DNA from 3 places in the Clostridium budayi genome. Region 1 is predicted to be linked to each of the others. Evidence: a T-box and tRNA genes for the amino acid it is inferred to sense, from the RefSeq annotation. Region 1 holds a T-box; the other regions hold tRNA genes.
The links. A T-box is a leader RNA that pairs with one kind of tRNA and senses whether it is charged. The one in region 1 lies ahead of argS (arginine--tRNA ligase), so its partner is inferred to be a tRNA-Arg.

Region 1 (10,319 bases):
CAATTGTTCAAGGAGGAAGTTTTAATGACTATAGGAAAAATTCATTCAATAGAAACTATGGGACTTGTAGATGGTCCAGGTATAAGAGTAGTTGTATTTTTGCAAGGATGTTCTTTAAGATGTAAGTATTGTCATAATCCTGATACATGGGAATATGGATGTGGTGAGGAATACACACCATCTCAATTAGTAAATAAGATAAAAAGATATAAGCCTTATTTTAACACTTCAAATGGTGGAGTTACATTTTCAGGTGGAGAGCCTTTAAGACAACCAGAGTTTTTAATTGAAGTATTAAAATTATGTAAAAAAGAGGGGATACATACGTGTATAGATACTTCAGGATTTGGAGTTGGGATGTATGATGAAATATTAAAACATACAGATTTAGTTCTTTTTGATATAAAAGATCTAACAAGAGAAGGATATAAAAATGTAACTTTAATGAATATTGATGAATCTTTAAAATTCCTTGAAGCAGTACAAAATAGTGGAACAAAGATGTGGATAAGGCATGTTGTTGTGCCAGGATTAACTGATGGGGAAGAACATATTAGAGAACTAAAGAAATTTATAAAGACTTTAAAAAATGTAGAGAAAGTAGAACTTCTTCCATATCATTTACTTGGAGTAAATAAATATGAGAATATGGGATTAGCATATCCATTAGAAGGAATACCTCAAATGGATAAAGAAGTTATAAAAAGATACTATGAAATATTAGATGAAAATTAAAAGGATTGGGCATAAATTGCTCAATCCTATTTTTATGCTATTTATTTTTTTTAGATTTTTTATTATTCCCTTTACAATTCCCATTTTTATTATCTAAAGTATCGTTATTTTCAGTAGCAGCAAGTTCTTTTTCTGCTTCTTCTTTTTCCCTTCTCGCAATAAGCTTCTCTGGTGAATAGAAATAAGTAACTGAAATTAAAAATGCAGCTGGAAATGAAATAACAAGATTTTTAAATACGAAATTAAAAACAACTGTAATTCCAACCAAAGAAAGCACAAATTTAATTAAAGTTTTAAATTGAGTATTCATAAATAAATCCTCCCCACAAATAAATACAATATAAATTATACAGCATAATGGAAACAGTTACAATATTTGCATACTGTAACTGTTTATAAAAATAAATTAATTTTCGTTTTTAATTATGTCAGAGAAGTATCCATGAGGTATAATTTTTCTCTTTAATCCTTCAATAACTGTTAAATAAGTCGCGGCAGTATCGAATCTTGCATCATGATAATTACCACTACCTTCAAATAATTCATTAGCCTTATTTTCTATTTGTTCTTTTGAAATATTTAAATATGATATAACTTCTTCAAGTTTTGGATTTTTGTAAGTTCCATTTGGCTTTAATATTTTGCAAATATCTTTATAATAAGCCATAGTACAGAATGTTCTCTTTGGTTCATAGTTTGCACCAAGATATAAAAGTTCACTATGCATAAACTTTATATCAAAATTTACGTTATGACCAATTACGAAATCAGCTTCCATAAAATCATCGATAAAGTCTGCAACTGAATCTTCAAAATACATACCAGAAGATAATTCATATAATTTTTCTAAGGAAAATCCATGTACTGCTTCAGCATTTGGATCCATTTCATCTACAGCAAAGAAAAAGTTTTTCCCTACAGTTTTTTGAGGTTTAGTTGATGTATCAACTGTTATATAACTTAATTGGCATATATGGCCAGGTCTTATGCTTGTTGTTTCTGTATCAAAAAATAATAGTTTCATTAAACATCCTCCTAAATTTCTTATGGGCATAAAATAATTATATACTACATTTTAAAAATATTAAAATAAAATTAAATCTTAGTGAATTGGTAAGAATTATTGAATTTTATATGGAAAAATAGTATAATAGAAGAAAATAATTCTGACAAAAATACTATGAATTATTAAGAATAATATGAAATATAATAATAGTCTGAATTTTGGGAAAGATATAGATTATATATAGGACTAGGAGGAATTTTTATGATAAGTGATAGCAAAAGAAAAGTTTCAATAATAGGAGCAGGATTCGTTGGAGCAACAACAGCTTATGCATTAATGAATAGTGGTATAGCTACAGAAATATGCATATATGATATAAACATGGATAAAGCTGTAGGCGAGGTAATGGATTTAGTACATGGTACATCATTTGTAAAGCCTGTAAATGTATATGCTGGTTCATTAGAAGAAACAAAGGATTCAGATATAGTAATAATTACAGCAGGAGTAGGACAAAAAGAAGGAGAAACTAGATTAGATATAATCGATAAGAACTATAAAATATTCCAAGGTTTCGTTCCTGAAATTGCAAGATTAAGTCCTAATTCAATCTTATTAGTAGTTTCAAATCCAGTAGATGTTTTAACTTATATAACTTATAAGTTATCAGGATTCCCTAAAGAAAGAGTAATAGGTTCAGGTACTGTATTAGATACTTCAAGATTAAAATATGTATTAGGTAAATACTTTAATGTAAACAACACTAATATTCACTCATATGTAATAGGTGAACATGGTGATAGTGAAGTTGTAACATGGAGCAACGGAAGAGTCGGTGGAGAAGACTTTGATATGTATGCAAAACAATTAGATCTTGAATGGGATAATGATATAAAGAAAGTAATAGAAGAAGATGTTAAAAATGCAGCATATGAAATAATAAGTAGAAAGAAAGCAACATACTTTGCAGTTGCACTTGCAGTTAACAGAATAGTTGAAGCTATATTTAGAAATGAAAATAGTATATTAACTGTAGATTCATTATTTGAAGGACAATATGGAATTGAAGATATGTATCTTGCAATACCTACTATAGTAAATAGAGGTGGAGCGCAAGAAATAATTCAAATTTCATTAGCAGATGATGAACTTAATAGATTAAAAGAATCAGCAACAATATTAAAGAAACATTTAAATGAATGTAATGTTTAGAGTTTAATAAAAAAAATATTGAATATTTTAAAAACTTTATAAAATAGTATTTGTAATCCTCCTTGAAGTTGTATATAATAATATATAAATTTAAGGAGGGCTATTTATTTATGGAAAAAAACAACATAATTATACCAAAAGATTATAAAAGCAGTTCTACATTAATAGAAACTGAAGTATTTATAAAAAGCATAAAGGATTATTTTGAAAGAAATTTAGCAGAAGAGTTAAACTTAATTAGAGTTTCAGCACCTCTTTTTGTAAATTCAAATTCAGGGTTAAATGATGATCTTAATGGGGTAGAAAGACCAGTAAAATTTGATCTTTTAGCTTCAAATGAAGATGTTGAAATAGTTCATTCACTTGCAAAATGGAAGAGAATGAGTCTTCATAGATATGGATTCCCAGTAGGAAAAGGATTATACGCAGATATGAATGCAATTAGAAGAGATGAAGAACTTGATAATATACATTCTATATATGTAGACCAATGGGACTGGGAACTTATAATAAATAAAGAAGATAGAAATTTAGAGTTTTTAAAGAATATTGTAAAGAAGATATACAGTGTATTTAAAAATACTGAAAATTATGTAAGAGAAAATTTAGTTAAAATAGATGAAGAACTTCCAGAGGAAATATTTTTTATTACATCTCAAGAATTAGAAGATATGTATAAAGATTTAACTCCTAAAGAAAGAGAAGATGCAATTTGCAAGGAAAAAGGTGCAGTATTTATAATGCAAATAGGAAAAGATCTAGCATCAGGAGAAAAACATGATGGTAGAGCTCCAGATTATGATGATTGGAATTTAAATGGAGATATACTTTTCTGGAATAATGTATTAGATAGAGCTATAGAGTTATCATCAATGGGAATAAGAGTTGATGAAAAGTCATTAAGAGCTCAATTAAAAGAAGCAAATTGTGAAGAAAGAGAAAATTTAGAATTCCATAGAGCATTATTAGATGGAAAGCTTCCATATACAATAGGTGGAGGAATTGGACAATCAAGAATATGTATGTACTTTTTAAGAAAAGCACATATTGGAGAAGTTCAAGCATCTGTATGGGATGATTTAAATAATAAAATATGTGAAGAAAATGGAATAGTATTATTATAATAATATTTCTAAAAGAGCCACTTTTTAAGTGGCTCTTTTTTATTAATTAAAATAAATTTATAAAATCCTTACTAAATATATAATTTTATTAACTATTTAAACAAGTTGTTACAAAATTTAATTTAAATTACAAAAAAATAAGAATAAATTAACAAAAATTATAGACATTCTTGGTAAAAAATGAAGATAAATATGAGAATGGTTAGAATTTTGAAAAAATTTAGACTAGTATAAGTAAAGAAAGTCTATTATAATATAATTATTAAAATAAATTTTACATTTGATTTATTTTCTTAATAAATAATATGGTTAATATAGTGATAGTTTTATATTTTAAGGAGGTATAGATGAGACACGAGGAAAAAAATAATGAACAAGATAAAAATAAAGAAAAAAAGAAAATGTCTAAAAAGAAAAAAGTATTAATATCAATAAGTATAATATTACTTCTTATATTAGTTAGTGCAGGAGTATTTTATTTTTATGTAAGAGGTAAAATATATCAACAAAACCCAGGTGCCTCACAGGATGTAACATATGAAGAACAACCAGGAATAACAAACATATTATTAATAGGAACTGATGCTCGTAAGCTAGATGAAGCTGCAAGAGCAGATGCTATTATAATAGCTACAATAGATAATAATCATAAGAAACTAAAGTTAACATCAATCATGAGAGATACATTAGCAAAAATTCCAGATCACGGAGAGCAAAAAATTAATGCGGCATTAGCTTATGGTGGTCCAGATTTACTTATGAAAACTATAAACGAAAACTTTAATTTAAATTTAAACAAATATGTTATGGTAAACTTTGGCGGATTCAAAGAGATAATAGATGAAGTTGGCGGAATTGAAGTGGACATACATGATTATGAAATTCCAGAACTTAATAAATTTATTGGAGAATATGAAAAAGTTAAATCACCAAAAATAACTGAAACAGGAATGCAAAAGTTAGATGGACAACAAGCATTAGCATATGCAAGAATAAGAAAAGTAGGTAATGGAGATTATGAAAGAACTGAAAGACAAAGAAGAGTTATAGACTTAGTTACTCAGAAATTTAAAGATCTAAGTCCTCTTAAATATCCATCAGTAATGTCTTCACTATTACCATATATCAAAACAAACATAGAGCCATTTATGATGCTTAATTATGCGTATACAGCTTCCAAGTTCCCAAGTTTAACATTTGAACAGTTAAGAGTTCCATTTAGTGATGAAATATCATGGGGAGGTCTTTACAAAAATAAAGGATGGGTACTTATAGTTGATAGAGAACAAAATGCTAAAATTATGCGTGAATTTATATTTGATGATAAAACACCAGATGCAAATAGTTATAGTGTAAAGGAATGGAAAGAAAAGTTAGCTTCATACCTTAATGAAAATAATGAACACATTAAGGAAAATGGTCCACTTAAGGATTATGATGATGACTATATTCCACCAGTAACTAGTAGCAAAAATGAAAATAGTACTCAAAATAGTACTCAAAATAGTACTCAAAATAAAAAACCAGTAACTACACCACCAAAGGATACAATAAATAAACCTGATAAAGAAGAAGATAAAACAGATAATAATAATAATAACAACAATAATAATAACAATAATAATAATAACAATAATAATAATAATAATAATAATAATAACAACAATAATAATAATAATAATAATAATAATAATAATAATAATAATAATGACAATAATAACAATAAACCAGGAAGTGGTACTGGCTCAGGTTCAGGAAATGGAACAACAGATAAAGAAGAAAATAATCAAAGTTCTGCAAATGCTTCAGAAGCTAATCATCAGCTAAATAAAGCTTATAGAAGATAATATAACAATAATTAAAAACACAGTTTGTTTTTTCAAACTGTGTTTTGTGTTATAATACTTTAAAATGGAAAAGGAGAAAAATTTTATGGGATATATATATTCAAAAATATTAATGATACCAGCCATATTATTAGGATTTACTTTTCATGAGTATGCTCATGCAAAAATGGCAGATAAACTAGGAGATAAAACAGCAAGATTCCAAGGAAGGTTAAATTTAAACCCACTTACACATGTGGACCCTCTAGGATTTTTAATGATACTAGTCGCTGGAATAGGGTGGGCGAAACCTGTACAAGTAAATCCAGCAGCTTTTAAAGATAAATATAAGGATGATTTAAAGGTGAGCCTTGCAGGACCTCTTGCAAACTTAGGAGTAGCTTTATTTGGGGGAATATTATTATTTATAGTTATGGCACTTGTTTTTTCTAATATTCTTACAGGTGCATTAAGTCAAATTTTATATGATATATCAATGCAAATTATTTATATAAATGTAATGTTATTTATATTTAACTTATTACCACTTCCAGGACTAGATGGATGGAGTGTATTTAGAGATTTAAGTCCAAAACATTTTTATAGAGTATCAGATAAAATATATCAATACCAATTTATAATTTTAATAGCTATAGTCATAATAGGAGCACCAATTATATCTATACCAGTTAGATTTATATCTACTCAAATAATTAATATAGTACAATTATTGTTAATGGCTGTATTTTAAAAAGCATTCAATGCATGTAACTTGCATTGAATGCTTTTTTTAAACTTGTTCTATTAACAATGTTCTGTTAAAGATTTCTTTAAATGAATAAGCACCTCTCATAGCTTGACGTATTTCAAGTTCTAAGTTTAAATTAGATTTTAATTCTAATTTAACACTTTCTTGCGTTATAATAACATTTATATCTTTAACAGCACCTTCAAGGCTTCTATCTAGGCCTTCTGCTATTCTAAGTATTGCTCCCATATACTCGATTGTATTTACATCAATTTTGTTTATTATAGAACAAAATTGAGGGAATGGTATATGGTATTGATTATTTCTATGACAAGCTGCAACAGAAGCACTCAAGAATAACTCTTTTTGAGTTAATCCATTTATATAAGAATTTAAAATTATATAAAAACTATGCTTATGATGATTATAGTAATCTATACTAATTCCACAATCATGCAAAAGTGAAGCTGTTTTTAAAACTTTTAAATAACAATCATTTAATTTATGAAGAGGTTTAAGTTCCTCATATAATTTTTGTGCAATAGAGTAAACATGATGTGCATGGTTTTTATTAATATTTAATTTATTCATAATCCCGTTTATACTAAATGTTAGCATATCTTTATTATAATTGTATTTATTTTCAATATACTCATACATAATACCTTCTCTTAAACCTCTAGAAGATGTAATAATATCACTTACTCCTGTATGTGTAAGTATATTTTGGAATATACAAAGTCCTGCAACTATTATATCAGCACGTTCCCTTGGAAGTCCTTCAACCATTTTACGTTGTTTAAGATTTTTAGATTTTAATAAATTATATATGTCATGAACATCTATATCATTAAGAGTGTAATTATGTGCAACCCCAAAAGGATAGCGTTTTCTTATTCTATCAATTTGACCTAGACATGTAATTGTACCACCAACACCAATTATAGAATCAAATTTATATTCTTTAAGCCAAGTACATTCGTTTAATAAATTATTTATTTTAGAAACTGTATTTTCTAAATCTTCTCTTAAGATTCTATCTTGTAAATGATATTCAGATGTAAGGTTTAATGTACCAACAGGAATAGAATGATATTTTTCTATTTTTCTATTCTTTACCCAAGCTAGATGAGTAGCAGTACCCTCTATATCAACTATAAGAGAATTATTAAAGTATATAGTATTAGATATACCAAGGAAATTATAATAAATTTCTTTTTCTATGTTTAGTATAGTTACATCAATATCTAATTCATCTTTAATTAAATTAATAAGATAATCACTATTAGAAGCACTTCTAAAAGATTCTGTAGCTATAGCGATAATTTTTTCTGCGCCAGATACCTGACACATAGACTTAAAAACTCTAAGATTTGATAATGTAATATTTAATTTTTCCTCAGAGATTTTATCATTATCAACAAGATCCTGACATAATCTTACTGATGTTTTAAGTTCATCTATAGGTCTAAAATAGCCATTTTCCTCAACTTCATTTAATGTTAGGGTGACTGAATTTGCTCCTATATCAATGACACCAATTCTTTTCATAACAAACTCCTTAAATATCAATTAAATTTAAATATTAAAACTATTATACAACATTTTTTATTAAATTGTATTAAATATAATAATATTTAAGTATTTATTGACATTAACAAAGTAAAGTATGTATAATATATGAAAGAAAAGTAAAATATAAAATTCTGTGATGAGGAAAGTAGGATAATTGATTCTTTTAGCGAGTAAGGAGTTTGGTGTAAGCCTTATAAGATAAATTATTTGAAACAGAGCCTTTAAGAAGCGCCTGAAATGAGTAGGGAGAGCCGCAAGAATTAATCGCTTGCGTTATCAAAATAGAGTGGCATTTCTTTATGCAAATAGAGTGGTACCGCGGAAATTTGTTATTGTTCCGTCTCTTATTATATATAAGAGGCGGTTTTTTATGCTCATAAATTATGTTTTACAAAATATACAGAAAATTACAGGAGGAATTTAAATGGATTATAAAGAAATAATTGCAAAGTTAATAAAAGAACATGTTGACTTAGAAATAGAAGACATTAAAAAACTTATTGAAATACCACCAAAATCAGATATGGGAGATTTTGCATTCCCATGTTTCCAATTAGCTAGAGTTATGAGAAAAGCTCCAAATATGATAGCTGAAGAATTAGCTTCAAAATTAAACAAAGAAGGATTCGAAAGAATAGAAAACTTAGGACCATATGTTAATTTCTTTGTTGATAAAGAAGCATTTACAAAAAATGCAATAGAAACAGTTTTAACTGAGGGTGAAGATTACGGTAAATCAAATATAGGAGAAGGAAAAACTGTATGTGTTGAATACTCATCACCAAATATAGCAAAGCCTTTCCACGTTGGTCACCTTTTCTCAACATCAATTGGTAACTCACTTTATAAATTATTCAAAGAAGAAGGTTACAATGTAGTTGGTATAAATCACTTAGGAGACTGGGGAACTCAATTTGGTAAGCTTATATCAGCTTATAATAGATGGGTTGATGAAGAAGCATTAGAAAAAGATGCAATATCAGAACTTTTAAGAATATACGTTAAATTCCATGATGAAGCAGAAAAAGATCCATCATTAGTAGATGAAGGAAGAATGCACTTTAAGAGACTAGAAGAAGGTGCAGAAGAAGAAACTGCTCTATGGAAGAGATTTAGAGAACTTAGCTTAAAAGAATTTAATAGAGTTTATGACTTATTAGGAATTAAATTTGATTCTTTAGCTGGGGAAGCATTCTATAATGATAAAATGCAAGTTGTTATAGATGAATTAAAAGAAAAGAATCTTTTAACTGAGAGTAATGGTGCTCAAGTTGTTATGTTAGATGAATATAACATGCCTCCTTGTATAGTATTAAAGGGAGACGGAGCAACAATATATGCAACAAGAGATTTAGCTGCTGCAAACTATAGAAAGAATACTTACGATTTTGATAAGTGTGTTTATGTAGTTGGTACTCCACAAGCATTACACTTTAAACAAGTATTTAAAACATTAGAACTTGCAGGTAAAGACTGGGCTAAAGATTGCGTTCATGTAGGATTTGGATTAGTTAAATTTGCAGACGGTGGAATGTCAACAAGAAAAGGAAAAGTTGTTCTTTTAGATGATTTATTAAGTGAAGCAGTTTCAAAGACTCTTGAAATAATAAATGAAAAGAATCCAGAACTTGAAAATAAAGAAGAAGTTGCTAAGAAGATAGGTATTGGTGCGGTTATATTCACATATCTTAAGAATTCAAGAGAAAAGGATATAATCTTCGATTGGAAAGAAATACTTTCATTTGAAGGGGAAACTGGTCCATACGTTCAATATTCATATGCTAGAGGAAATAGTATATTAGAAAGAGCTGGAGAAGTAGATTTAACTAATATTGATTATAGCAAGTTAAATTCAAAAGAAGAATTTGAACTTATAAAATCTCTAGAAAGCTTTAAGAAAAATATTCACTTAGCTATTGAGAAGTTTGAGCCTTCAGTTATGTCAAGATACGTTATTGAAGTTGCTAAGTTATTTAATAAGTTCTACAATGCTCACTCAGTATTAAACTTAGAAGATGAAGAACTTAAAAAAGCAAGACTTGCATTAGTAAAAGCAAGTTTACAAGTAATAAAGAACGGATTAGGATTACTTG
Region 2 (10,319 bases), 920 kb from region 1:
TAGGACCAGAATGACTTCCAATTACAGGTCCAATATAATTTATTACTATATTTACATCATATTTTTCTTTTATCATAGAAGCTAATTTTTCAGCTTCTTCTATACAATCACCATGTGATATAAATATAGTATCATTTTTTGAATAATCAAACCTTTCTTCAAAATAACTATATAAAGTCTTTATCGCTTTTTTTCTGCCTTTAACCTTATTTAAATTTTGAAGCGTACCGTCTTCTGGCATATAAAGAATAGGTTTAATTTGAAGTAATGATCCTATTGTTGCGACAGCAGGTGAAATTCTACCACCACGCTTTAGATGATTTAAATCATCTACTGTGAATATATGATTTACTTTAAACTTGATATTTTCTATATGATTTACTATATCCTCTTTTGAAGCACCATTTTCTCTTAATTTACAAGCTTCATAAACAAGAAGTCCAACACCTAAAGAAGCTGACCTAGTATCTATTATTGAAATATCCGCATTCGGATATTTTTCTAAAATTTCTTCTTTTGCAATTAAAGAACTATTATAAGTTCCACTAAGTGCTGAAGAAAAGGCTATATAAATTATTGGAATATTTTCTTTTGCATATTTTTCAAATGCTTCAAAAAACCTAAAACTATTTATTTGGGATGTCATTGGCATAGCACCATTTCTTAATCCATCGTAAAAAGTTTTATAATCAATTGATTTACCATACTCATCTATATATTCTTTATTATTAAAATTACATATAAGACCTAGTGAATGAATAGAAAACTTATCAATTATGTCTTTTGGTAAATCAGAGCTTGAGTCTGTTATTATAATAAAATTATTTATAACAAAAACCTCCTTTAAGAATATTTAATGTAATAATATTATAATTATAGTCATAAGTATATATATTATTTCAAATAATAATAAAAATATTACAAATAGCTCATATAAAATTAAATCTAAAATAAAATATAATTTAAAATTTTTGAACAAAAACGGTTGTAACTTAATGTAAAAAATGTTAAAATCTATGTGTAGTGATTAGGGGCTAAGGTAGGAAGGGAAATATGTGTAATTTTACAAATAAGAGTGATTATGAAAATTTATCAAAAGATGAAATGCTTGATCTTATTTGTGACTTAAAAGATAGAGAAGAAAAGTTAGAAAGACTTCTTTCTAATATTTCTCATGATTTAAGATCACCATTAAATGTTATAATGAGTGTTTATCAAATATTAGAAGCTATGAAAGCAGAAAATATGGATGCAAAAGAAAAAGAATATTTAAATATGATAAAGAGAAATAGTTATAAAATGCTCAAGCTAATTGATAATTTAATAGATGTATCAAAATTAGATAGAAATTACTTTAGCATAAATAAGAGAAACATAGAACTAGTAAGTTTTTTAGAAAATACTATAGCATCGATTGATAAATATGCGAAACAAAAAGATATAACACTTGTGTTTGATACAAATAAAGAGGAGTGTATAATTGCAGTAGATCCAGAGGCATTTGATAGAATATTTATTAATTTGTTATCTAATGCAATAAAATTTTCAAATAGTGGAGAATGTATTTATATAACTCTAATGGTAGATGATAATAATATAAAAATTAGTGTTGTAGATAATGGGATAGGAATTGCTAAAGAAGACCAAGAAAATATATTTAATAGATTTACTCAAACAAAAAAAGCAAAAACAGAATATAAAGGAAGTGGAATAGGTCTTGATTTAGTTAAATCTCTTGTTAATTTACATGATGGTACAATAACATTAAAAAGTGAGCCATTAAAAGGATCGGATTTTACAGTTATTATTCCAAATATTAAATTAGATCAAGAAGAAGATAAAGTAGAACACAGTAGTAATAATGTTCAATTACTAGAAATAGAATTCTCAGATATATATTTATAGCAAGGGTCATAAGAAGTAATAATTAGATAGTTATATTTCATTATTAGGCTTAATAAATTTATTTGCACTATGATGGATTTTATGATAATATAGGTCTGTTAGTAAAAGTAAATATACGGGGCGTTAGTTAAATGGATATAACATACCGCTACGGACGGTACATTATGGGTTCGATTCCTATACGCCCTACCAAAACTCTAAAAGAAAATCTTTTAGAGTTTTTTTGTTTTTTCATAAAATTTGATTACAAAATAGCCCAACTGTACATAGTTTATAATATATATTATAATTATATATATTAATTTATTGAATAATTTGGGAATGTTATATATGTGCCTAGAGGAGGTATACATTGAGTAGAGAATACAAATTAAGCGTAATAATACCTGTGTATAATGTAGAAGAATATTTAGTGGAAACGCTAGATTCTGTTGTCAATCAAACTATGGATAATTACGAAATAATATTAGTAAATGATGGATCAACAGATAATAGTCAATCTATTATAGATGATTATGCAAAAAGGTATGAGAACATAATAAGTATATATCAAGAAAATTCTGGTCCTGGTAAGGCTAGAAATAAGGGGGTAGAGGTTTCTAGGGGAGAATACATAATATTTGTTGATTCTGATGACATAATACCAAAGGATGCCCTTTTAAAAAGGTATAATCATGCCGTAGATAATAATGCTGATATAGCTGTATGCGCTACTTATCTATATGATGGAGAAAAAGATTGGCCAATAAAAAGTCATTTTTTAGAAGAAGGGCCTAAAGATATAAGAAGTGACTTAGAGTTATTATGGATGATGGGACCGTGTAATAAAATATATAAAAGAGAGCTTCTACAAGATATAAGGTTTCCAGAGAATATAAATTACGGAGAAGATCAAGTTTTTGTTTTAAAAGCTTACCTTAAAGCAAACAAAATATATAGTTCACAATATGTTGGATATTATTACAGAATGAGAAAAGAAAACGGAGGATCATTAACTCAACAAGTTTTTGTTAATCCATCTAAAGTAATTGATAATGTAACAGTATTATGGGAACTTGTTTCTAATGATATAAATTATGAAATAGATGATGAAAACATAAGAAAAAATCTTAAAAATGCTTATTTCTATAGATTGGTTAATGTTAATATATGGCCACCATTTAAAGAAGCATTTATAGGAGATAAAACTTCAGATAAAGATAAAGTTTATAAAAGTATGCTTAAACTAATAAACATAGTAGATAGAGAGCAATTTGAGAAATTAGGTAAAATAAAAAAGATTGTATTTAATATGATGTATGATAATAAGAATTCATCAGTAAATAAAATAGCAATTATAAAAATAACATCTCTTATTTATATAAGCTATAAGGCGGCAGAGTTAAGAAAAGATATTAACAAACTAAAGCGTAACTTAGGTAGGGGATAATTGTGTTTTATTATAGGAGGAAACTGAGTTGGATAATCAATATAAAGTTAGTGTAATAATACCTGTATATAATGTAGAGTCTTATCTTAGAGAAACACTTGATTCGATAATGAGTCAGACGTTAAAAGATGTAGAAATAATATTAGTAAATGATGGTTCTACAGATGGTAGTCAAAGGATAATAGATGAATATAGTGAAAAGTTTAAAAATATAGTTAGTATATATCAAGATAATGCAGGTCCGGGTCAAGCAAGAAATAGAGGAATAAAAGCAGCAACGGGAAAATACATAGCTTTTGTTGACTCTGATGATCTTCTGCCAAAAGATTCATTAGAAGTTAGATACAATCTTGCAGAAGAAAATAATGCTGATATGGTTGTATGTGCAACATGCATGTATAACGGAGAGGAAATATGGCCAGTAAAAACTCACTTTTTTGAAGAAGGTCCAAAAGATATAAGAAAAAATTTCGAACTATTTTGGATGATGGGACCTTGCAATAAGTTATATAGTACAGAGCTTATAAAGGATTTAGAATTCCCGTCAGAAATAAACTATGGGGAAGACCAAGTATTTGTTACAAGAGCATATATAAGAGCAAAGAAAATATTTAGTACTCAGTATGTTGCATATTATTATAGAATAAGAAATAATCCAGGAGAATCTCTAACGCAACAAGTATTTGTAAATCCGCATAAAGTAATAGAGGATGTTAGAAAGTCATGGATTCTAGCATTAGATGAAATAAACTCACACATAAAAGATAGAAATGTTGCAATAAAATTAGAAAAAGCTTACTTAATTAGATTAGTTGATATAAATATTTGGCCACCATTTAAACAGGCTATAATAAGTAAGAATGATGAGGTTCAAACTAAGGCGTTTAAGAGTATGGAACAATTATTAGATACTATTGATTCTGAAATACTTAATGATTTTGAAAAATTAAAATGGATGTTAACAAGAGGAGTAATAGAAAGATATTTATTCTTAGGTAAGAGTGCAAAAGTAGAATACATAAGCCTTTTAGCAAAAACATTTGATAAGTTAAATAACGAAAGCATAGAAGAATTAAGAAGACACTATGATTATATGGTTGATTATATGGAAAAAGCAGTAAGAACTAATAATAAAAAATATATATACAAGTATCTTACTAAAAGAAGATTAATAAGAATGAAAAATACGTTTTCTAGAAGAACTGATAAAGCATTCTTCTATTTATGTAGTTTACTTCCGCTTAAAAAGAATAAGGTTATTTTAGCTAGTAATAAATCAGAAAATCTAACTGGAAACTTAAAAGCAATCTATGACGAATTATTAAAAAGAGGTAATGTAGAGATTGTTACTTATTTAGATAAAAATAGAAGTAAATCAGAAAGACTAAGTATGTACTATAATTTTGCAACAGCAAAAACAATATTATTAGACGATTATTATAGACAGCTTTATGGATTAAAATTTAGAAGTGGAACAGAAGTAATTCAAGTATGGCATGCATGTGGTGCATTTAAGAAATTTGGATTTAGTGCAATAGGAAAAAGAGACGGAAATTCACAAAAATTCGAAGAAAATGCACATTTACATTACACTAAAGTAATAACAAGTGCTAAAGAAATAAATAAACACTATGCAGAAGCATTCCATATAAAAGAAGAAAAGGTTCTTCCGCTTGGAGTGCCAAGAACAGATATATTATTTGATGAAAATTATAAAAAAGATATAGAAAATAAATTATTAAAAGAATACCCAGAATTAGTAGGTAAGAAGATAATAACATATGCACCTACATTTAGGGGTGGAGCTAAAGAAAGACAAGACTTTAAGCTAGAATTAGATCCAGTTGAATTACTAAATTCAATAGATGATGACTATGTAATAGTGTTTAAACTACACCCAAGTGTAAAAAATGGACTTAGTGGATCACTAAATATACCAGGGCACCTATCTAATAGAATACTTAATTTAGATAGTAGTGTTGATGTAAATGAGTTATTAATAATAACAGATATATTAATAACAGACTATTCATCTGTTTTATTTGAAGCAGCATTATTAGATAAGAAAATATTATTATATGCTTATGATAAGGAAGAATATCTTGGAGAAAGAGATTTCTACTATGATTATGATGAATTTGTTCCAGGTCCTATAGCTTATGATAATGAAGATATAATAGAAATAATAAAGGAGGATAAATTTGATATTAATAAGGTCAGAAGTTTTAAAAATAGATTTTTTGACCATAATGATGGAAAGGCAAGTAAAAGATTAGTTGATTATATAACTAATGAAAATAAATAGGTGATTTTATGTTAAAAAATATAATAAAAGAAAATGTTGAAAACATTAAACAAACGATACTTATATCTAAGGCTGACTTAGTTAAATTTTATAAAGGTGCTGCTTTAGGATATTCTTGGGCCGTTATAAGACCTATGGTAACAATACTTGTTTACCTTTTTGCATTTACATTTATAAGAACAAGTTCAAAAGTTGATGGATTTGAATACTTTATATGGTTAATTGCAGGTTTATGTCCATGGTTTTTTGTTAATGATGCAATAGTTGGAGGAGCTATGTCTATTAGACAGTACAGACATTTTGTAACTAAGATGAAGTTTCCAATATCAACTATACCAACATTTGTAATACTATCAAAACTATATGTTCAAGTTATGTTACTTTTATTAGCTATGGTTATATTTGCGTTTTTTGGATACTACCCTGATATATACTATTTACAGTTCTTATATTATATTCCTGTAATGTATATATTCTTCTTAGTACTTTCATGGACGTTATCATCACTATCAGTAATTAGTAGAGACTTTGAAAATTTAGTTAAAGCAGCAATTCAAGCAGTATTATGGTTAACACCAATACTTTGGAATATAAAAAGTGTACATTCCCCTGTATTAAAGTTTATACTTAAACTAAATCCAGTTAACTACTTTGTTGAAGGATATAGAAATACACTACTTTATAAACAATGGTTTTTCGAAAGCACATATTCAATATACATATGGATTGTAATTATAATTGTAGCGCTAATTGGAAGTCATATTTATAAGAAACTATACAAAGATTTTGCGGACGTTTTATAAGGAGAAGAGTTATGGAATATGCAGTTGAGTTTAATAATGTAGTTAAAGAATATAAACTATATAAAGATGATAAAGATAGATTTAAAGATCTATTTTGGGGAAAGAGATACACTCCATATAGAGCTATAGATAAGCTTGATTTAAAACTACCAAAAGGTGAAGTTATTGGTATACTTGGCAAGAATGGTTCAGGTAAATCAACAATCCTTAAGATGGTAACTGGAGTTGTTTATCCAACAGAGGGAGAAATAGTTGTAAATGGTAAAGTATCAGCTCTATTAGAATTAACAGCTGGATTTGACCTTGAACTTACAGGTAGAGAAAATATATACCTTAAAGGTTACTCTATGGGAATGATTAGAAGTGAAATAAATGAAAAGATTGATGATATAATTGAATTCTCAGAACTTGGAGATTATATAGAGCAACCAGTAAGAATGTATTCAAGTGGTATGAAGGCTCGTTTAGGTTTTGCTGTAGCAGTTAATATTGATCCCGATATATTAGTTGTCGATGAAGCATTAGCAGTTGGTGATGAAATATTTAGAGAAAAGTGTATGAATAGAATGGATAAATTCAGAGATGAAGGAAAGACTATATTATTCGTATCACACTCATTACCTCAAATGAGAGATTTCTGTACAAAAGGTGTTTGGCTACATCAAGGAAAAATGATAGCTGAAGGAGAAATCGATGAAATAGCTAATATGTATAAGCATTATTTAAACGGAGTATCTGTTGAAAAGATATTAGAAGATATAGATAAGTACAAGGACTTAGTAGAAATAAAGCAAAGCCTTACAGATATCGATATGTATGATGATTATGTAGAATTTAAAGGATATATTCAAGTAGAGCCTAATAATAAAAAGTATGACCTTTTAAATATTATGTTACATCAAGATGATAATATAATTAAATTCGGAAATGTTAAAACAGAGTATAAGAAAGATGCAAATAAATTATATTATGCAGCTACTATAAAATTTAAAGATATCCAAAAGGGATACTATAATGTAGAATTAGATATTGATGTACAAGGAGAGCCATATATTAGGCAGGCATGGTGTACGAACAAGGTCGGACAATTTATGGCTAAAGAACACAATATATCATTAATCATTAAAAATAATAGACTAAAGATAAAAAAAGATTAGATATAAATAGAAAAAACCGCTAAGGATAAGTAAAGGCTACTTTCTTTAGTGGTTTTTAAGTATTAAATATTAAAATTAATGTAATAAAATACTTAAGAATTATGATACAATTATAATAATATGGAAATAAAATTATGAACATAAGCACAAAGGAGTGATATTGTGATTTACGCAGAGATATTAGCAGGTGGAAAAGGCACTCGTATGGGAAATACTGAAATGCCTAAGCAATTTTTAAAGATTGGAGAAAAGCCAATAATAATACATACATTAGAGACTTTTTTACTAAATACTAGATTTAATAAAATAATAATAACAACACCAAAGCAATGGATACAACATACAAACGATTTAATAAATAAATATATACCAAGCAATTTAAAAGAAAACATAGTAGTGTGTGCAGGTGGTACAGATAGAAATGAATCAATAATGAGTGGTATTAGATATATAGAAAAAGAATTTGGACTAAATGATGATGACGTTATAGTTACTCATGATGCAGTTAGACCATTTTTAACTCATAGAATAATAAATGATAATATAGATTCTGCTTTAGAATTTGGAGCATGCGATACGGTAGTTCCAGCTTTTGATACAATAGTAAAATCAGTAGATGGAGATATAATAAGTGATATCCCAAGACGTGACTTTATGTATCAAGGTCAAACACCTCAAAGTTTCAACATAAAGGAATTAGTTTCACTTTATAATTCATTAACTAGTGAAGAAAAAGAAGTATTAACAGATGCTGCAAAAATATTTGTTGTTAAAGGCAAGAATGTTAAGTTAGTTCAAGGAGAAGTATTTAATATGAAGATAACAACTCCATATGACTTAAAATTAGCAAATGCTTTAGTGAGGGATGATTTAAATGATAAATAAAGTATACAGATTAATTGCTCCTAAACAAATAACTGTAGAATTTGAGGAAAGAAGCCTAGATGGTGAAGGTATCATCGTAAGACCTACAAGATTATCAGTATGTGCAGCAGACCAAAGATATTATACTGGATCTAGAGGAAAGGAAGCTATGAAAAAGAAACTTCCTATGGCTCTTATTCATGAAGGTGTTGGAGAAGTTATTTACGATCCAAAGGGAGAGTTTAAACCAGGTGATACAGTAGTTATGATCCCAAATACTCCAACTCAAACAGACAATATAATAGCAGAAAACTATTTAAGAACAAGTAAATTTAGAGCAAGTGGATACGATGGATTCATGCAACAATACGTATTTATGGGAAGAGATCGTATTATAAAATATGATAATATAAACCATGATGTTGCATCATTCTTAGAACTTATAAGTGTATCAGCTCATGCAATCCATAGATTTGATAAAAAAGCTCACGATAGAAGAGATGTAATAGGAGTCTGGGGAGATGGAAGTGTAGGATTTATTACTGCATTAATACTTAAAAAGAAATTCCCAGAATCAAAGATAGTTGTATTTGGTAAAAATGAAGAGAAGCTTAATTTCTTCTCATTTGTTGATGAAACATATTCAATTGATAACATTCCAGAAGGTTTAATGGTTGACCATGCATTTGAAGCTGTCGGAGGAAAAGGAAGTGAATATGCTATTGACCAAATAATTGATTATATTAATCCAGAAGGAACTATTGCAATACTTGGTGTTTCAGAAAATAGAGTCCCAATAAATACTAGAATGGTTCTAGAAAAAGGTTTATCTATTATAGGAAGCAGTAGAAGTGGAAGAAGTGACTTCCAAGAAGCAGTAGATTTCTTAGAAGAACATGAAGATGCTCAAAATCAATTACAAAAGCTAATTTCAGCAGTAATTGATGTAAGAGAAATTTCAGATATAATAAAGGGATTTGAGCATGATTTAACAACTCCGTTTAAGACTGTTTTAAATTGGAGAGTTTAATATTAAAATGAGGGCCCTTTAATTAAAGGGCCTTTAAATATATCTTAAGGTGAGGATATTAATAAATGAAAACATTAGAAAGAGTAATACTTAAATACGTATTAAGAATCATATATGTATTTTCATGTATATTTCCTGTTAAAAAGAGAATAGTATTTGCAACTTATAGAAATGATACTATGAATGGTAATTTTAAATATATACATGATGAAATAATGAGAAGAGATACAGGATATGAATGTAAATTCCTATATGAAAAATATAGTGGTGGATTGAGTGGAACTATAAAATATTTTTTACATATGATGAAAGCAACTTTTTATATGGCTACATCAGAATATTTTCTTATAGATGATTTTTACTTCCCTGTTTACACAGTAAATAAACTTAGAAAAGGAACTGAAGTGGTTCAAGTATGGCATGCATGTGGTGCATTTAAGAAATTTGGATTTAGTATACTAGATAAAAACTTTGGTGCAGATAATAATTATGTAAAATATATTCCAATACACAGCAATTATTCACATGTTTTAGTAAGTTCAAAAGAAGTAGCTAAATATTATGCAGAAGCATTTAATATGAGTGAAGATAATATAGATCCAATTGGAATACCAAGAACTGATATATTCTTTAATGAAGAAATGCAAGATGCTGCAAAAGAAAAGGTTTATAATAAGTATCCAGAAATAAGAGGAAAGAAAATAGTTTTATATGCTCCAACATTTAGGGGAAATAGTCAATCAGATGCAAAAGCTGCTTTAAGCTTTGATATAGACAAAGTAGTAGATACACTACCAGAAGATTATATATTAGCGCTTAAGATGCA
Region 3 (10,319 bases), 1.1 Mb from region 1:
GAGCATATTATCTAATGATCCAAATGTAATAAGCCTTGGAAGTGAGTATTTAAGAATAGTTTCAATAAGTTACATATTTACTAATTTAACTATGGCATTTTCTTCAGCTCTTAGAAGCACAGAGCAGCCTAAAATACCGATGTATGCAAGCTTAATTGGGGTTTTAAGTAATGCATTTTTAAACTGGGTATTTATATTTGGAAATTTAGGAATGCCTAAGATGGGTGTAAGTGGAGCTGCAATTGCAACAACAGTGGCACGTGGAATCGAAATGATATTTATTATAACTGTTACATATGTACAGAAAAATAAAGTTGCTGCAAGAATAAAAGAATTATTTGATTTTGATATGGAATTTGTAAGAAGATATTTTAAAACAGCAACACCAACAATAATAAATGAACTTGTATGGTCTTTTGGAATGACTGCATTTTCAATAGCATATGCTCAAATTGGAACAAGTGCAGTTGCAACAATGCAAATAGCAACAACTATAAATAATATGTTTATGGTTTTATGTATAGGTCTTGCAACAGCAGCTTCAATTATGGTTGGAAATAAAATTGGAGCAGATGAAGGTGATATTGCAATTGATTATTCAAAAAAGATTGGAATTTTATCACCTATAATTGGACTGTTAATAGGCCTTGGAATATTTACTTTAGCTAGAGTAATTGTGGCTCAATTTAATGTAACACCTGAAACTTATAAAGATACATTAAACGTATTATATATTATGGCCATATTCTGTCCTATAAGGTTCTTTAATGTTGTAATGATAGTTGGAGTGTTTAGAGGTGGTGGAGACACTACATACTCAATGTTAGTACAAGCAGGTACTATATGGGGATATGCAGTTCCAATATCTCTTATTGGTGCAGTATCATTAGGATTACCGATAACAACAGTATACTTCCTAATATGCACAGAAGAAGTTGTTAAGATAATATTTGAATTATCAAGGTTAAGATCAGGGAAATGGATAAAAGCAGTAGTTTAAAAATATAAATTAAAGGCTAATAGATACTTTATTTAAAAATATCTATTAGCCTTACTATTTTCTATTTCTTAATACATTTAAAGAACATACCGCCTTCTAAATAAATGATATATCCATCTTGAAGATATATTTCATCAAATTGTGGATTATTTTTATTAGGACTAGAAACATCAAGTGCAGTAACTGTGCCACTCTTTAATCCAGTTCCTTTAAGAGATTCCATTTTAAATCCACGACAAAAGTCTTCTTCAGAAACTTTAGCTATATTATATATTGGATTTTTTATATTAACTCCAAAAGAATTATTAACATAATTATCTTTACTTATTGTTATTGTTTTATTTAAAGGAACAGTACTACCAGTATTTAATGGTGTTCTACCTATAAGTTCTGCTATTTTCCAAGTTCCATAGTATTTAGATATTTCAGTTGAATCAGAAGATGTATCATTATTTTTTACTCTTTTTTCAACGATTAAATTATTACTTGGAGTAATCATTGGTTTTTCAGTATTTTTTATATGTACATCTTTCTTCTTTATAGATTCAGAGGATTCTTTAGAACTGTCTTTTTTAACTGTAGTATTTGCTTTAACAGAATTTTCTTTATTATCTTGTTTCATATTAGTATTTGAGTTTTCAGTAGAAGATTTGTCAGAAGTTTTATTAGTATCTTTTGATACATCTTCTTTACTAGTTTGTTCTTTAGCTTCAGTATTTTTTGATGCATTATCCGATGTTTTAGCCATTTCAACTTGTTGCTGTGCATTGCTTGTACTAGCACTTGAACTTGAATTGTCGCTACATCCAGCTAAAACAACAAAACATGAGGCTATAAGTAAGCCTATAAGTGTTTTTTTCATAAATTTCACCCTCCGTATGTAAAATAGTTATTTATTCCATTATACAATAATTATAAGAATAAAATATTACAATAATAAATCAAAAAAAAGAAGCATTAATGAATAATGCTTCTTTTTGCTTTATCTTTGACTTTCAGGAAGATCAGAAACAATAATAGTTCTAACATCATTATGAAGTTCTGCTATTTCTTCCTTAGATAGATTAGTTACATCAATAGGTTTATGGAAGTAAACTTCTATATCAGCTGGACGTATTTTACCGCCATTAGCTTCTAAAAGTTTATATGAACCATTAATAGTAACTGGAATTATTTTAACTTTAGACTTAAGAGCTAATTTAAAACTACCTGCTTTAAATTCAGCAACTTTTTTACCTTTACTTCTTGTTCCTTCAGGGAATATAACCATTGAATATCCATTTTTTAAAATTTGGATACCTTGAACAATTGCCTCAGCTGATTTTCTAATATTGCTTCTATCCATGAAGATACAATTAATATATCTCATCCACATGCTTATAATAGGCCATTTTTCTAATTCTTTTTTTGCGATAAATCCTCTAGGTACATCTATGCTGCTAAGAAGTAGTGGAATATCAAAGTTACTTTGATGGTTTCCAACGAATAATACAGCTTCATCTTTAGGAATATTTTCTTTTCCATAGACTTTAACCTTAGCACCACTAAGCCACATTACAAATTTTGCCCACGTTGAGGTTATTTTAAATATAGCTTGTGTTCTTTCTTTATCTTTTCCTCTAAGTTCTAAAAATTTAACCCAAATTAAGCAAAGATAAGAAACGATTAAGCTAATAATTATTCCAGGATAGAAAAGTATTGTTCTAAACATAATACCAATCCTCTCTAATATAAATAAGTGCTATAGAAAAAGTATATTATAAATGATGGAAATTTTAAAGAACTAAAGAGAGCTTATGATAAATTAACGTTACTTTTGGCAATAATAAATAATAATGAAAAAGAGGGGTGAAAATTATGAGAAAAAAATTTTCTTTTTACGTTATTATTTCAATAATTATGGTGTTTGTAGGGATATTTATTTATTCTAATATAAATTATTCACAGTTAGATAGAGAAAAAGTAGAGTCACTTGTGGATAAACAATTTGTAGATGTGAATAACTATAGAAATAGCATACTTATAAAACCAAAAGGAAGAGACGGATGCGTTGGATATATTTTTTATCCTAAAAATAATGTGGATGAAGCATCATATATTCCTATAATGTCTAAAATAGCAGAACGAGGCTTTAATGTTTATATAATGAGAACTGTGTTTCATAAAAATTTAAATACAGATAATATAGGAAAAGATATAGTGGCATTAAATCCATCAATAACAAATTGGGTTATTGGAGGGGAAGAGGAAGGAAAAGAGTCCGCAACTAATTTTTATGAAAAAATAAAAAATGAAAAAAAGGCAGAGCTCCTATTATGTAATGATTTAGTTCGTTTAGAATCTAGTGATATTTATTACTGCGATAGAAATTTTAAAGAGGATTTAAAGGAAAATAGTAGAATTATAATAGAAAGCATAAATAAACTAAGAAATTAAAAGAAATTAAAAGAAATTTAATATATATTTTCAAAATTTTAAGAGTATTTTAAGATTAGTGAATTAAACTATTACTTATGAAACTAAACTAAAAAGGAGAAATGGCATGGAATGTAGAGATGACTACAATCAAGAAGTAGTAGGTAAAATAACCGGACTTACAGAGAAACAGGTAGAAGAAAGAGTTCTAAGAGGAGAGGTAAATAAACTACCAAAGGCTCCATCAAAGACTTTTCTACAAATTTTAAGAGCAAATTTTTTCACTATGTTTAATGCGCTTAATCTTGTCCTTGCAGTGGCAGTAATAATTGCAGGTTCTCCTAAAAATGCAATATTTGCAGGAGTAATAATTGTAAACAGCTTAATTGGTGTTATTCAGGAAGTTAAGGCTAAAAATATAATAGAAAAGCTATCCGTAATTAGTGAAGCAAATTGTAATGTAGTCAGAGACGGTTTGATTAAAAGGATAGGAATCGAGGAAATAGTAAAAGATGATATAGTGTACATAACATCAGGAGATCAGATTTTAGCAGATGGTGTTTTATATGAAGGCGATGAGCTGGAAATAGATGAATCAATGCTTACAGGAGAAGCAGATCCAGTTCCTAAAAAGCATGAAGATAAGATATTATCAGGTAGCTTTGTAGTTGCTGGAGAAGGATATATGAAAGTAACAAAGGTCGGAGCTAATACATATTCTTCAAAACTTGCAGATGAAGCTAGAAGATTTAAGATAACTAATTCAGAATTACAAAATGCACTAAATAAAATACTTAAAGTATTATTATTCTTAATAGTTCCAATCGGTATATTACTTGCAGCTACTCAATTAATATTTATAAATGCTAGTTGGCAAGATGCTGTTATAGGAACAGTATCAGGTATTATTGGAATGGTTCCAGAAGGACTTGTTTTATTAACTAGTGCAACATTTATAGTTGCTATAATAAAGTTATCTCAATATGATACTTTAGTACAAGAACTTTCAGCAACAGAAGTACTTGCAAGAGTTGATGTTTTATGTGTTGATAAAACTGGTACAGTTACAGAAGGTACTTTAAAATTAATTGATGTTGTAAATTTATCAGAATTTGAAGATAAAGAGATAGATGAAGTATTAGCTAGTATATCTCATAACCTTCCAAGTAAGAACCCTACTCAACAAGCAATATTAGATAAATATAAAGAAGATTCTAATCTTGAAATAATAGAGAAAGTTCCATTCTCATCAAAGAGAAAATGGGGTGGAATTGTACTTAAAGATAAGGGAGCTTGGATACTTGGAGCACCAGAAATTGTTATGGGACCTAAGTATATAGAAATAAAAAATAAAGTAGAAGAAGAAGCTAAAAAGGGCAGAAGAGTATTATTACTTGCTAAATCATCTTTAAACTCATTAAAAGGAGAAAAAATTAAAGATGTAGACAAAGTAGCATTAGTTTTAATAGAAGATATAATAAGAGAGGACGCACCAGAAACAATAGAATTCTTTAAAAATGAAGGTGTTCAAATTAAAGTAATTTCAGGAGATAATCCTGTTACAGTTTCAGCTGTGGGTAAAAGAGCTGGTATTGAAGGTGCTGAGAACTATATTGACGCAAGAGAGCTTCCAAAAGATATGGAAGAATTAAAGAAGGAAGTAGAAAAGTACAGTATATTTGGTAGAGTTACACCACACCAAAAGAAAGATTTAGTTATAGCACTTCAACAAAATGGTCATACAGTTGCTATGACTGGAGATGGTGTAAATGACGTATTAGCACTTAAAGAAGCAGATTGTGGTATTGCAATGGCAAATGGTTCAGATGCAACAAAAGCAGTAGCACAGCTTGTACTAATGAAATCAAACTTTAGTGCACTTCCAAAGGTTGTTGCAGAGGGAAGACAACAAATAAATAATTTAGAGAGAGTAGCACAGTTATTCTTATCAAAGACAACATATTCAATTATACTTGCAGTTGTTTTCTCAATATTATTACTACCATTCCCAATACAACCAATTCAACTTTCTTTAGTTGGTAGTTGTGCGATAGGTATACCTGCATTATTCTTAGCATTACTTCCAAACCAAGAAAGAGTAAAACATGGATTCTTAGGAAGAATATTAACCGCAAGTATACCAAATGGTGTGCTCATTGCACTATTTGTATCCGCTACATTTGTTATTTCGTATAAATTAGGTATAGATATAGAGCATTGTAGAACACTTTCAGTATTAATGTTATCTGGGGTTAGTATGGTAATCTTATTTAAGGTTGCATTACCTCTTACTCCATTTAAAGTTATATTGGTTGTAATAATGATGGGAATAGTATCTTTAGCATTTATTACACCAATAGGTAGAGAAATATTTACTTTAACTAAATTAAATAAAATGGAATGGCTAGTATCAGCTGGAACAATAGCATTATCAGCTCCATTACTTGCGACAATAGTTAGTGTAGTTAGAGTTAGAAAACATGTAGAACAATAGGTTAAAAAACATATTAATAATAAACTGGCAACAATAAAAAAGGATACTAAAATTAGTATCCTTTTGTGCTATTATAATTTATTAAATATATTATAGAAAATGTTCAGCAACATATATTTTATTTTCCTTTTCATTAAAGATAATATATAACTTAGAGGAGTCATCCTTTGTTTTAAAGAAGTGCATATACTCACAGTCAAAAGGTGGCAAGTATTCATTTGGTACTTTTAATTCTGATAAGATGATGTTAATATCTAATTCCATAGATGGATTTTTGTAAGTTTGCCAATCTAAAGAATCTTTTATATCATTACTAGTCGTATATTCAAAGATATGATATCTATAACCATCACCTAAAAAACTAGGACCGCTATCTGATGAATAAATTTCTTTGTATGATGATGATAATTCAATTTTCCAATTTGACTTAATAATATTAGAATATGTATTAGCATCTTTTATAAAGTTGTATATAAATAATCCAATAATAATTAGTAATACAATCAAAATTATTATTAGTTTATTACTTAGATTTATTTTATTTTTTCTCATTTTCCCCTCCACACATATAGCAATTATTAGGTTATTCAATAAAAACACTAAAAATAAACACTTTTATTTACATTAATTTTACCATATTTTTGAAGTATAAATGATATAATTTTATATTCTAATCTATCTTTTTATATATAGATTAAATTGACAGGTGGATTATATTGTAATAAAATTAAAATGATAAGCCCCTATAGTTTAATGGATAGAACAATCCCCTCCTAAGGGATAGATGCAGGTTCGATTCCTACTAGGGGTGCCATTTACGGTGGAGAGCGACTTAACTTTAAAAGTTAAGTCGCTTTATTTTTAGATATAATTTTTTATTTAAGAAGGATTTTATATTCAGAGAATTAAAATTAAACATGGAGAGTTTATGAAAAAGGAAAAATTTTTTATTTATAACTGTATTTTATTATTTTCTTTAGTACTACTATATAAAATTTCTAAGTATATACTTAGATTAAATGGCATTGGGTTTTTAAATGTTGTTAAGTTTATATTTGCTACTATTTTTACTATATTATTATTTTCAATTTTAATTCAAGTAATTGTTCTTATGTATTACTATACAAATAGAAACATAACTGCAACTGTTCTAATTAGTTTCATAATTGGTGGTAGTATGGTTCTTTATTTATTTGGATGCATCATTTCATATGCATTTACTGATGTTGAGCATATTATAGAAAAAGACGGTAAAAAGATGATAGCTTATGTAGATAGTTTTTTACAGGTCGAAGTAAAATATTACGATTATATAAATTCGTTTATAAGAGGAAATAAAATAAGAATATATGAGGATTATGGAAGTGGAGGATTTGATCCATTTGAGAAAGATGAGATTTTAATTCCCATACATTCCACTTACTACGATGATAATGGAAACCTAATTAAATCTAATTAGGTTATTTGTAGAAAATTAGATTTAATCAATAAAGTACTACCTATGTAAAGGAAATTAAAAAAAGAGAGTTAACACACTAAAAGCTGATTTCTATATTGAAAAGGAGTCGGCTTTTTTAATTCCATTTACAATGATCATTGTTATAATAGTTTCAATTAAGTATCTTTTTTATATTATATAGTTATGGGTATTTTTATTATTATTAATAGTATTATGATATAATTATAAATAATACATAAAATTGATTTTATCTAAATTTCTTTATCTTTAAAGGGTGAGAAAAAATGTTCATATAACTTAACAGATCGAAACTTTTATTAAGGGGGAGTAGTATGAAAAAAGAACTAAAGAGGATTTTATATCTAGGATGTATTATTTTTTTTACCGGTGTTAACGTTTACGGATGTGAAAGCAGAGTTAATAAGTACATACAAGAGGGAAAGTTAGCACTAAATAATGCAGAATATAATGATGCAATGTATGACTTTAATAAAGCATTAGATGAAGATAAGGAAAATAATGAAGCCAAAAAATTAAGAGACATAATTATAAATTATAATGAGGCTAAAAGTTTATATGAGAAAAATAATTTAGAAGGTGCGTTAAAGTCTATAGAAAGTACTCCCAAGGAATATGAAGATTATAATATAAGAAATGATTTAGGAGCATTAAAAGATAAAATTAGAATTAAACTTGGAAATAAGAAAAAAGTAGATGAAGAGATAGAAAATGTACAAGACTTAATTAAAAATAACGAATATAGAGAAGCAAAGGATATTTTAAACATAATAAGAAATAGAGAGCTAACTTCAGCACAAGAGGAAAAGATCCAAGACTTTATAGGAATAATAAATAAAAATATTAATAAAGAACAATAAAACAATCAAATAGTAGAAACAAATAAAGGTATAAGGGATTATGAATGATTTTATAATAAAAACCATTTATAATAACTTATACCATTCTTATGGTACAATATCATAAGATATGTAAAATTTACCCATATATTTTAGTGTGATTTTCAAAGTTTGTAAATTTTAAAATATTATTCATTAAAATGGAGGAGAAATATGAATAAATTATATTTAGTAATACCTTGTTATAATGAAGAAGAGGTTCTTCATGAGACAAGCCGTAGATTACTATAAAAGATGAATAAGATGATAGAAAAAGAAATGATTCATCCAAATAGTAAAATACTTTTTGTAAATGATGGGTCGAAGGATAAGAGTTGGGAGATAATAGAAGAGTTACATAATAAAAATGATATTTTTTGTGGCGTAAATCTGTCAAGAAATAAAGGGCATCAGAACGCATTACTTGCTGGATTAATGACAGTTAAGGAATATGCAGATATGGCAATATCATTAGATGCAGATTTACAAGATGATATAGATGTAATAGATAAATTTGTTGAAGAATTCTATAAAGGTAATGATGTTGTATATGGAGTTCGTTTATCTAGAGAAACAGATACTTTCTTTAAAAGAACTACTGCACTTGGATTTTATAAGTTTATGAATGTACTAGGCGAATCATGCTGATTATCGTTTTATGAGTAAAAGAGCCCTTGAAGGATTAAGTTAATTTAAAGAAGCTAATTTATTCTTAAGAGGAATAGTGCCATTAATAGGATACAAGCATACAACTGTTGAATATGAACGTCATGAAAGGTTTGCGGGGGAATCTAAATATCCATTAAAGAAGATGCTTAATTTTGCATGGGGCGGGATAACATCATTTAGTATAAAGCCAATCAGAATAATTACTAGTCTTGAATTCTGTATATTTATAGTAAGTCTTATTGCAATAATATATTCATTTGTTTCAAAAATTATGGGCAATGCAGAAGCTGGATGGACTTCAATTACTGGATCAATTTGAATGATTGGTGGAATTCAATTACTATGTCTTGGAGTTATAGGTGAATATATAGGAAAGATATACACTGAAACTAAGCATAGACCAAGATACATTATTGATGATGAATTAATAACAAATACTGATTCAGAAGAATAATTAAGAGTCGTAATATGAAAGCTTTAATAGATAAAATATTAAAAATATTTTTAAGTAAAGAATTTATACTCTTTGTAATAATAGGAGTAATAAACACATTTAATGGAGTTGTATTTTCGATGATATATTCCAAATTTTATAATACAAAATATTGTTGTATTAATAGTATTTAATATTATGGGATTAAATAAATTAATTGCATATATACTTGCCGCGATAATAGGAGTGCCAGTTACATTTATACTAATGAAATTTTTCGCTTTTAAGGAAAAGGAGAAAAGATAAATAGAGAATAGTGATGAGCAAAATAGGTATGTAAAAGAAGCAATTCCAGATTATATAGTCATGAAAGTTAATCATAAGATGAATGTTAATAATATTAAGCCTAAATATTTATGGGATAATTATGAGGTTGTAGCAGAGCAAACACAGAGGATATATGTAAATACAAAAGTTAAATACGTTCTCTTTAAATGTAAATTATTACAATAAAAAACCTAGGAATTTTAAATTCCTAGGTTTTTTATATTTATAAGCTAAAAAAAATTATATTAAATTATCATTAGTACTACAAATATTGCATAGGTTTTATAAATGAACTAATTAATTTAGGCAAAAAATGTTTTAGGAGTTTTTAATATGGGAATAAAAGAGAAGATGATGAATCAAATAATAAAGATAAAGGTAAAAGAAATAACAAAAGGACAAATAATATTTGAAATGAAGTGCTTAAAGATGGTATCTAAAGAGTTTGAAATATACGAAGAGTTCCTTCATAAGGCACTTAAAAAGTTAAAAGGGATAACAAATGTGTATGTAGATATGAAAGAGGGAAAAATAGCTATAAATTTTAATGAAGATGAGCAAGATGCTAATAAAGTTATAGATTGGGCTGAAGAAGTAAGGCGTATAGGAGTTAAAAATTCAGATCT

Region 2: it has a tRNA-Arg gene. The T-box ahead of argS (arginine--tRNA ligase) is inferred to sense a tRNA for this amino acid. The anticodon was not compared.
Region 3: it has a tRNA-Arg gene. The T-box ahead of argS (arginine--tRNA ligase) is inferred to sense a tRNA for this amino acid. The anticodon was not compared.

The regions. Positions count from the first base shown of each region.
Region 1 covers NZ_AP042456.1:2,218,765-2,229,083, reverse strand. The annotation lists gene pflA (pyruvate formate-lyase-activating protein) at 25-735, shown strand; gene ACZ5TJ_RS10685 (hypothetical protein) at 773-1,045, opposite strand; gene ACZ5TJ_RS10680 (3'-5' exonuclease) at 1,142-1,759, opposite strand; gene ACZ5TJ_RS10675 (L-lactate dehydrogenase) at 2,003-2,953, shown strand; gene asnA (aspartate--ammonia ligase) at 3,064-4,077, shown strand; gene ACZ5TJ_RS10665 (LCP family protein) at 4,425-5,924, shown strand; gene ACZ5TJ_RS10660 (site-2 protease family protein) at 6,010-6,654, shown strand; gene ACZ5TJ_RS10655 (Ppx/GppA phosphatase family protein) at 6,694-8,202, opposite strand; T-box leader at 8,351-8,574, shown strand; gene argS (arginine--tRNA ligase) at 8,651-10,319, shown strand, end outside.
Region 2 covers NZ_AP042456.1:112,385-122,703, reverse strand. The annotation lists gene ACZ5TJ_RS00555 (DegV family protein) at 1-829, opposite strand, end outside; gene ACZ5TJ_RS00550 (sensor histidine kinase) at 1,054-1,905, shown strand; tRNA gene ACZ5TJ_RS00545 (tRNA-Arg) at 2,023-2,097, shown strand; gene ACZ5TJ_RS00540 (glycosyltransferase family 2 protein) at 2,258-3,334, shown strand; gene ACZ5TJ_RS00535 (bifunctional glycosyltransferase/CDP-glycerol:glycerophosphate glycerophosphotransferase) at 3,363-5,639, shown strand; gene ACZ5TJ_RS00530 (ABC transporter permease) at 5,648-6,442, shown strand; gene ACZ5TJ_RS00525 (ABC transporter ATP-binding protein) at 6,454-7,599, shown strand; gene ACZ5TJ_RS00520 (IspD/TarI family cytidylyltransferase) at 7,762-8,484, shown strand; gene ACZ5TJ_RS00515 (zinc-binding dehydrogenase) at 8,474-9,493, shown strand; gene ACZ5TJ_RS00510 (CDP-glycerol glycerophosphotransferase family protein) at 9,559-10,319, shown strand, end outside.
Region 3 covers NZ_AP042456.1:280,404-290,722, forward strand. The annotation lists gene ACZ5TJ_RS01330 (MATE family efflux transporter) at 1-1,000, shown strand, start outside; gene ACZ5TJ_RS01335 (hypothetical protein) at 1,062-1,862, opposite strand; gene ACZ5TJ_RS01340 (lysophospholipid acyltransferase family protein) at 1,983-2,711, opposite strand; gene ACZ5TJ_RS01345 (alpha/beta hydrolase) at 2,858-3,436, shown strand; gene ACZ5TJ_RS01350 (cation-translocating P-type ATPase) at 3,543-5,909, shown strand; gene ACZ5TJ_RS01355 (hypothetical protein) at 6,000-6,461, opposite strand; tRNA gene ACZ5TJ_RS01360 (tRNA-Arg) at 6,649-6,723, shown strand; gene ACZ5TJ_RS01365 (hypothetical protein) at 6,838-7,368, shown strand; gene ACZ5TJ_RS01370 (hypothetical protein) at 7,701-8,246, shown strand; partial or broken gene ACZ5TJ_RS01375 (glycosyltransferase family 2 protein) at 8,439-9,387, shown strand; gene ACZ5TJ_RS01380 (hypothetical protein) at 9,565-9,672, shown strand; gene ACZ5TJ_RS01385 (hypothetical protein) at 10,027-10,319, shown strand, end outside.